2 regions of the Streptomyces sp. NPDC047108 genome follow, and region 1 is predicted to be linked to the other one. Evidence: predicted binding sites of a transcription regulator. Region 1 holds the regulator's gene; the other holds the start of a gene.

What was found. The regulator HrcA, encoded in region 1, represses chaperone genes, less so after heat shock. The targets are predictions, from matches to a motif close to TTNGCACTCNGNNNNNCNGAGTGCNAA.
Region 2: a site for HrcA is predicted at 2,206-2,232, ahead of groL (chaperonin GroEL). Genes of this name have one in related genera too.

What each region holds. Positions count from the first base shown of each region.
Region 1 covers NZ_JBEYUP010000003.1:486,356-489,766, reverse strand. Annotated here, with positions in the region: gene dnaJ (molecular chaperone DnaJ) at 1-628, opposite strand, end outside; gene hrcA (heat-inducible transcriptional repressor HrcA) at 629-1,645, opposite strand; gene ABZ822_RS10320 (MBL fold metallo-hydrolase) at 1,845-2,582, shown strand; gene ABZ822_RS10315 (DUF3097 domain-containing protein) at 2,617-3,411, shown strand, end outside.
Region 2 covers NZ_JBEYUP010000001.1:545,565-548,975, forward strand. Annotated here, with positions in the region: gene ABZ822_RS02335 (hypothetical protein) at 1-216, shown strand, start outside; gene groL (chaperonin GroEL) at 397-2,019, opposite strand; gene ABZ822_RS02345 (cold-shock protein) at 2,502-2,705, opposite strand; gene ABZ822_RS02350 (ubiquitin-like small modifier protein 1) at 3,185-3,411, opposite strand, start outside.

The sequences.
Region 1 (3,411 bases):
AGCGGATGCGCCCGTCGCCCGCGCACTCCGGGCACGGGGTGGGCACGACCGTGCCGAAGCCCTGGCACTGCGGGCACGGCCGCGAGGTCATGACCTGGCCGAGGAAGGACCGCGTCACCTGCGAGACCTCACCGCGCCCGCGGCACATGTCGCAGGTCTGCGGGGAGGTGCCGGGTGCCGCGCCCTCGCCGGAGCACGTGGTGCACACGACGGCGGTGTCGACCTGGATGTCCTTCGTGGTGCCGAAGGCCGCCTCGTCCAGCTCGATGTCGAGCCGGATCATGGCGTCCTGGCCGCGCCGCGTACGGGACCGCGGCCCGCGCTGGGACGCGGTGCCGAAGAAGGCGTCCATGATGTCGGAGAAGTTGCCGAAGCCCGCCCCGAAGCCGCCCGCGCCACCCGCGGCGGCGCCGGAGAGCGGGTCGCCACCGAGGTCGTAGACCTGCTTCTTCTGCGGGTCGGAGAGCACCTCGTAAGCGGCGTTGATCTCCTTGAACCGCTCCTGGGTCTTCGGATCCGGGTTGACGTCCGGGTGCAGTTCACGGGCGAGGCGCCGGAACGCCTTCTTGATCTCGTCCTGCCCTGCGTCGCGGCGCACGCCTAGTACGGCGTAGTAATCCGTGGCCACTTACGACTCCGCCAGGATCTGTCCGACGTAACGTGCCACTGCGCGTACCGCTCCCATCGTTCCGGGGTAGTCCATGCGGGTCGGTCCGACCACGCCGAGTTTGGCCACTGCCTCGTCGCCCGAACCGTAGCCGACCGCGACGACCGATGTGGACGTCAGCCCCTCATGAACGTTCTCATGCCCGATTCGTACGGTCATGCCCGGGTCCTTGGCCTCCCCGAGCAGCTTGAGGAGCACCACCTGCTCCTCGAGGGCTTCCAGCACCGGCCGGATGGTCAGGGGGAAGTCGTGCCCGAAGCGGGTGAGATTGGCGGTGCCGCCGATCACCAGTCGCTCCTCGGTCTCCTCGACCAGGGTCTCCAGCAGCGTCGCCAGGACCGTGGAGACCGCGGGCTGGTCCTCCGCCTCGAAGGATTCGGGGAGGTCCTGTACGAGCTGGGGCACATCCGCGAACCGCCTGCTGACGACCCGGCTGTTGAGCCGCGCCCGCAGGTCGGCCAGCGAGGTCTCGCCGAACGGCGCCGGCAGGTCGACCATGCGCTGCTCGACGCGGCCGGTGTCCGTGATCAGTACCAGCATCAGCCGGGCGGGAGCCAGCGACAGCAGCTCCACATGCCGGATGGTCGAGCGCGTCAGCGACGGGTACTGCACCACGGCGACCTGACGGGTGAGCTGCGCCAGCAGCCGGACCGTACGGCCGACCACGTCGTCGAGGTCGACGGCGCCGTCCAGGAAGTTCTGGATGGCGCGGCGCTCGGCCTGGGACAGCGGCTTGACGCCGGCCAGCTTGTCGACGAAGAGGCGGTAGCCCTTGTCCGTCGGGATACGGCCCGCGCTGGTGTGCGGCTGGGCGATGTACCCCTCGTCCTCCAGCACCGCCATGTCGTTGCGGACGGTGGCCGGCGAGACACCGAGGCCGTGCCGCTCCGTGAGCGCCTTGGAGCCGACGGGCTCCTCCGTGCCGACGTAGTCCTGGACGATGGCGCGCAGCACTTCGAGTCTGCGTTCGCTGAGCATGCGCACCTCCAGCTTCGGTTCCTCGGTCCGGGCTTGGCACTCCCTGTGCCTGAGTGCCAGCTTCCCCCGGGCCAGTGTACGGCGCGGTGGTATGACCAGGGCAAGGGCGGCCGACTCGCCCGCCGGCCCCCGTCCCGCGCCGGCGGTCCGGTGAATTCGGCAGCGAGCAACGCTACCTGGCTGGGACTAGCGTCGTCGTATGAACCGCACTTGGGAAGAGGCGGGCTGGGAGCAGCTCACCCCGGGCGTCGCCCGCCGCCGCCTGCCGGGCTGGGACGCGACGGCCGGTCTGGTCCACGGTCCTTCCGCCGTGCTGATGGTGGACGCGGGCGCCACCCTGCGCGAGGGCGCCCAGCTGAGGCAGCAGGCGGAGGAGATGCTGGGGCGCCGGGTGACGCATCTCGCACTCACGCACCCGCACTTCGATCATGTCCTGGGCGCCGCGGCGTTCGCGGGGACGGAGGTCTACGGCGCGATCCGGATGGACCTGATGCTGGGCGGCACGCGAGCGCGCGAGGCGCTGCGCGAGGACGCGGTGCGGCACGGGGTCGACGGGGAGAGCGCGGCCGAGGCGGCCGAGATGCTGCTGCGGCCGGACCATCTGGTCAGCGGGGAGATGACGGTTCCGCTCGGCGACGGCAGGGACGCGGTCCTGGTCAACGTCGGTCCCGGGCACAGCGGCCACGACCTGGCGGTGCTCGTGCCCGGGCGCGGGGGAGAGCGCAGCGTCGTCTTCTGCGGCGACCTGGTGGAGGAGTCGGGCGAGCCGCAGGCGGGTCCCGACGCCATCCCGGCCCGGTGGCCGGCCGCACTGGACCGCCTGCTGGACCTCGGCGGGGACGACGCACTGTACGTGCCCGGCCACGGAGCGGTGGTCGACGCGGGCTTCGTACGGGCTCAGCGCGGCGAGCTGGCCGAGCGGTTCGGCGTGTCGTAGGCGCCGGCGGCCCCGGCTCCGTAAGGTCGGTCGGATGCGCAAGCGAAGCTACGGGCCCGACCTCACCCCTCCGTGGAAGAAGCAGAAGCCCGCACCCGAGGTGCCGGTGGAGTCGGACATGGTGGTGGAGGAGGTCACGACCGGCTTCTGCGGCGCCGTGGTGCGCTGGGAGAAGACGGCCGAGGGCCCGGTCGTCACCCTGGAGGACCGCTTCCTCAAGCAGCGCGTCTTCCCCATGACGCCCCGCGGCTTCCTGCTGGAGGGCCGGGTCGTCACGCTCGTACGGCCCGCGGTCGCCGCGCCGCGTCCCCCCGCCCGTACGGCGTCGGGCTCCGTCGCCGTCCCGGGCGCGCGGGCGCGGGTCGCGCGCGCCGGGCGCATCTACGTCGAGGGGCGCCACGACGCCGAACTCGTCGAACGGGTCTGGGGCGACGATCTGCGCATCGAGGGCGTGGTCGTCGAGTACCTGGAGGGCGTGGACGACCTCCCGGCCATCGTCGACGGCTTCGCGCCGGGCCCTGACGCCCGACTGGGCGTGCTGGTCGACCACTTGGTGCCCGGATCCAAGGAGTCCCGGATCGCCGCGGAGGTGACCGGCGACGACGTGCTGGTGGTGGGCCACCCGTACATCGACATCTGGGAGGCGGTGAAGCCCTCGTCGGTGGGCATCCCCGCCTGGCCCACCGTGCCGCGCGGCCAGGACTGGAAGACGGGCGTCTGCCGGGCGCTCGGCTGGCCGGAGAACACGGGTGCCGCGTGGCAGCGCATCCTGGGCTCGGTCGGCAGCTACAAGGACCTGGAGCCCGCGCTGCTGGGCCGGGTCGAGGAG
Region 2 (3,411 bases), on a different contig from region 1:
CCGGCTCCGGCGGCTCCGGCCCCGCAGTACGGCGCCCCGTACGGCGCCCCGGCTCCGCAGCACGGTGCTCCGTACGCCCCGCCCGCCCCGCAGCAGCCGTACCCGCCCCAGCCCCAGCAGCCCCAGGCGTACGCCCCGCAGCAGCCGCCGGCACACGCGTACGCGCAGCAACCGCCGCAGCCGCAGCCGCAGCCCGGAAACCCTTACGGCGCCTGACACCTGGCCGTCCGGCGTCCGACTCCGCGGCCCCTTCAAGGAACGGCTCGGTCTGCTCCGGAACCCGGGGTCCCGGAACCAACCCCACCCCCGGACGGGAAACGGAAACGCCACTGGGGCGGCACCCTCGCGAGGGTGCCGCCCCAGTGCTCAGGACGGTTGATCAACCGAAGCGGTCGATCAGAAGTCCATGTCACCGCCCGGCATGCCGCCCGGGGCCGCCGCGGCGGCCTTCTCCGGCTTGTCGGCGATGACGGCCTCGGTGGTGAGGAAGAGCGCAGCGATGGACGCGGCGTTCTGCAGCGCGGAGCGCGTGACCTTCGCCGGGTCGATGATGCCCTCGGCGATCATGTCCACGTACTCGCCGGTGGCGGCGTTCAGACCGTGACCGACGGTCAGGTTGCGCACCTTCTCCACGACGACGCCGCCCTCGAGACCACCGTTGACGGCGATCTGCTTGAGCGGGGCCTCCAGGGCCAGGCGGACGGCCTGGGCGCCGGTGGCCTCGTCGCCCTCGAGCTCGAGCTTCTCGAAGACCGAGGAAGCCTGGAGCAGAGCCACGCCACCACCGGCGACGATGCCCTCCTCGACGGCGGCCTTGGCGTTGCGCACCGCGTCCTCGATGCGGTGCTTGCGCTCCTTGAGCTCGACCTCGGTCGCGGCACCGGCCTTGATGACGGCCACGCCGCCGGCCAGCTTCGCGAGGCGCTCCTGGAGCTTCTCGCGGTCGTAGTCCGAGTCCGAGTTCTCGATCTCGGCGCGGATCTGGTTGACCCGGCCCTGGACCTGCTCGCTGTCACCGGCACCGTCGACGATGGTGGTCTCGTCCTTGGTGATGACGACCTTGCGGGCACGGCCCAGCAGGTCGACACCGGCGTTGTCGAGCTTGAGGCCGACCTCCTCGGAGATGACGGTGCCACCGGTGAGGATGGCGATGTCGCCGAGCATGGCCTTGCGGCGGTCACCGAAGCCCGGGGCCTTGACGGCGACGGACTTGAAAGTGCCACGGATCTTGTTGACGACCAGGGTGGACAGCGCCTCGCCCTCGACGTCCTCCGCGATGATCAGCAGCGGCTTGCCGGACTGCATGACCTTCTCCAGCAGCGGAAGGAGGTCCTTCACCGCGGAGATCTTGGAGTTGACGATCAGGATGTACGGGTCGTCGAGGACGGCCTCCATACGCTCCATGTCGGTGGCGAAGTAGGCGGAGATGTAGCCCTTGTCGAAGCGCATGCCCTCGGTGAGCTCGAGCTCGAGCCCGAAGGTCTGCGACTCCTCGACGGTGATGACGCCTTCCTTGCCGACCTTGTCCATCGCCTCGGCGATGAGCTCGCCGATCTGGGTGTCGGCGGCGGAGATGGAGGCGGTGGAAGCGATCTGCTCCTTGGTCTCCACGTCCTTGGCCTGCTCGAGCAGGGCGGCCGAGACGGACTCGACGGCCTTCTCGATGCCGCGCTTCAGGGCCATCGGGTTGGCGCCGGCGGCGACGTTGCGGAGACCCTCCTTGACGAGAGCCTGGGCGAGAACGGTCGCGGTCGTCGTGCCGTCACCGGCGACGTCGTCCGTCTTCTTCGCGACCTCCTTGACCAGCTCGGCGCCGATCTTCTCGTAGGGGTCCTCGAGCTCGATCTCCTTGGCGATGGACACACCATCGTTGGTGATCGTGGGGGCGCCCCACTTCTTCTCGAGGACAACGTTCCGGCCCTTGGGGCCGAGGGTCACCCTGACGGCGTCGGCGAGCTGGTTCATCCCGCGCTCGAGGCCGCGCCGCGCCTCCTCGTCGAACGCGATGATCTTGGCCATGTGAAGTGTCCTCCACGGACTGGGGTTCCCCCCGCCGTTAGCCGGGGGACGGTGGATTTCTCCGGACCGCGTGGCGCCCGCGACGGACGGCCTGCGTGCCCGGCGGTCCCTTGCCCCGCCCGGCCTGCCGGCCTCACCGACCCGGTCCTTCTGTCACTCTCAACCTCAGAGTGCTAACGCCAATGATTAGCACTCGGGGCCATCGAGTGCAAGCGCCTCAAGGGCTTCCACGGACTCCACGCCCGACGCGGGACCGGCCCTCGACCGAGCCCCGACCGGCACCGAAACGGCGTACGACCGGCCGCTCCGGGGACGGCGCCCTCCCCCGGCCACGTGCCGCGCACCCCGAACTCCCCGCCCCCGCCCGCCCGTCATGGCACCGCCGGGCACGACCCGCGCCCACCCACGGCGAAGGGCCCGCCCCCTTGAAGGGGACGGGCCCTTGCTTCGTACGCCAGTGGTCAGTCGGCGCGTCCTTGGTGTCAGCCTGCCACGCGGACCATGTCCGCCTGCGGCCCCTTCTGGCCCTGCGAGATCTCGAACTCGACCCGCTGACCTTCTTCGAGGGTGCGGTAGCCGTCCATCTGAATCGCGCTGTAGTGCACGAAGACGTCCGCACCACCGTCGACCGCGATGAAGCCGTACCCCTTCTCCGCGTTGAACCACTTGACGGTGCCCTGAGCCATCCCTAACTCCCCTATTACTGGCCCTTGCGCAGGACCGCACTCCGCGGACCCGGGTCAGACTTCACCCAGACCTCACACGACCACCCCAACCGGCCGGTAGGGGTGCGTCACGTGTGTGCCGGAACGCGTCGACCGCGGCTGAATGTATCTGCACGAATGCCGTCTGCAACAGGTCAATCAGACGAGAATTCTGGGCGCGCTCGAACGGCAATTCCCGTCCATATGCCGCCAGTTGGGGGCAACTCGGGCCGGGCATTGCTCATCAATCCGACATAGCGTGCACACACTTGGGGCACAACTCGTCGGTACTCATATGCGTTCGGCAAGGGCGCCTAGGGGGGATGCGCCCAACTCTACCGCGCTCCATGGCGCGGAATGACCCCCTCCACTTCTCTCACGGAGGGGGTCATCACGATTACGAAAGGTTGTTGAATTTCACCGCCACCCGGCCTCTGAAGGACCCGTTGGTGGACGGTTCGTCAGCAACCGCCCGCGACCGCCGGGATGATCGAGACCCCGGCGCCTTCGGGGGTCGCCGTCTGCAGCCCGTCCTCGAAGCGGACGTCGTCGTCGTTGACGTAGACGTTCACGAAGCGGCGCAGCTTGCCGGTGTCGTCCAGGACGCGCGCGGCGATGCCCGGGTGGTTCTTCTCCAGCGACTCGATGACCTCGGCGAGGGTCGCGCCGTCGGCGCTCACCTCCGCCT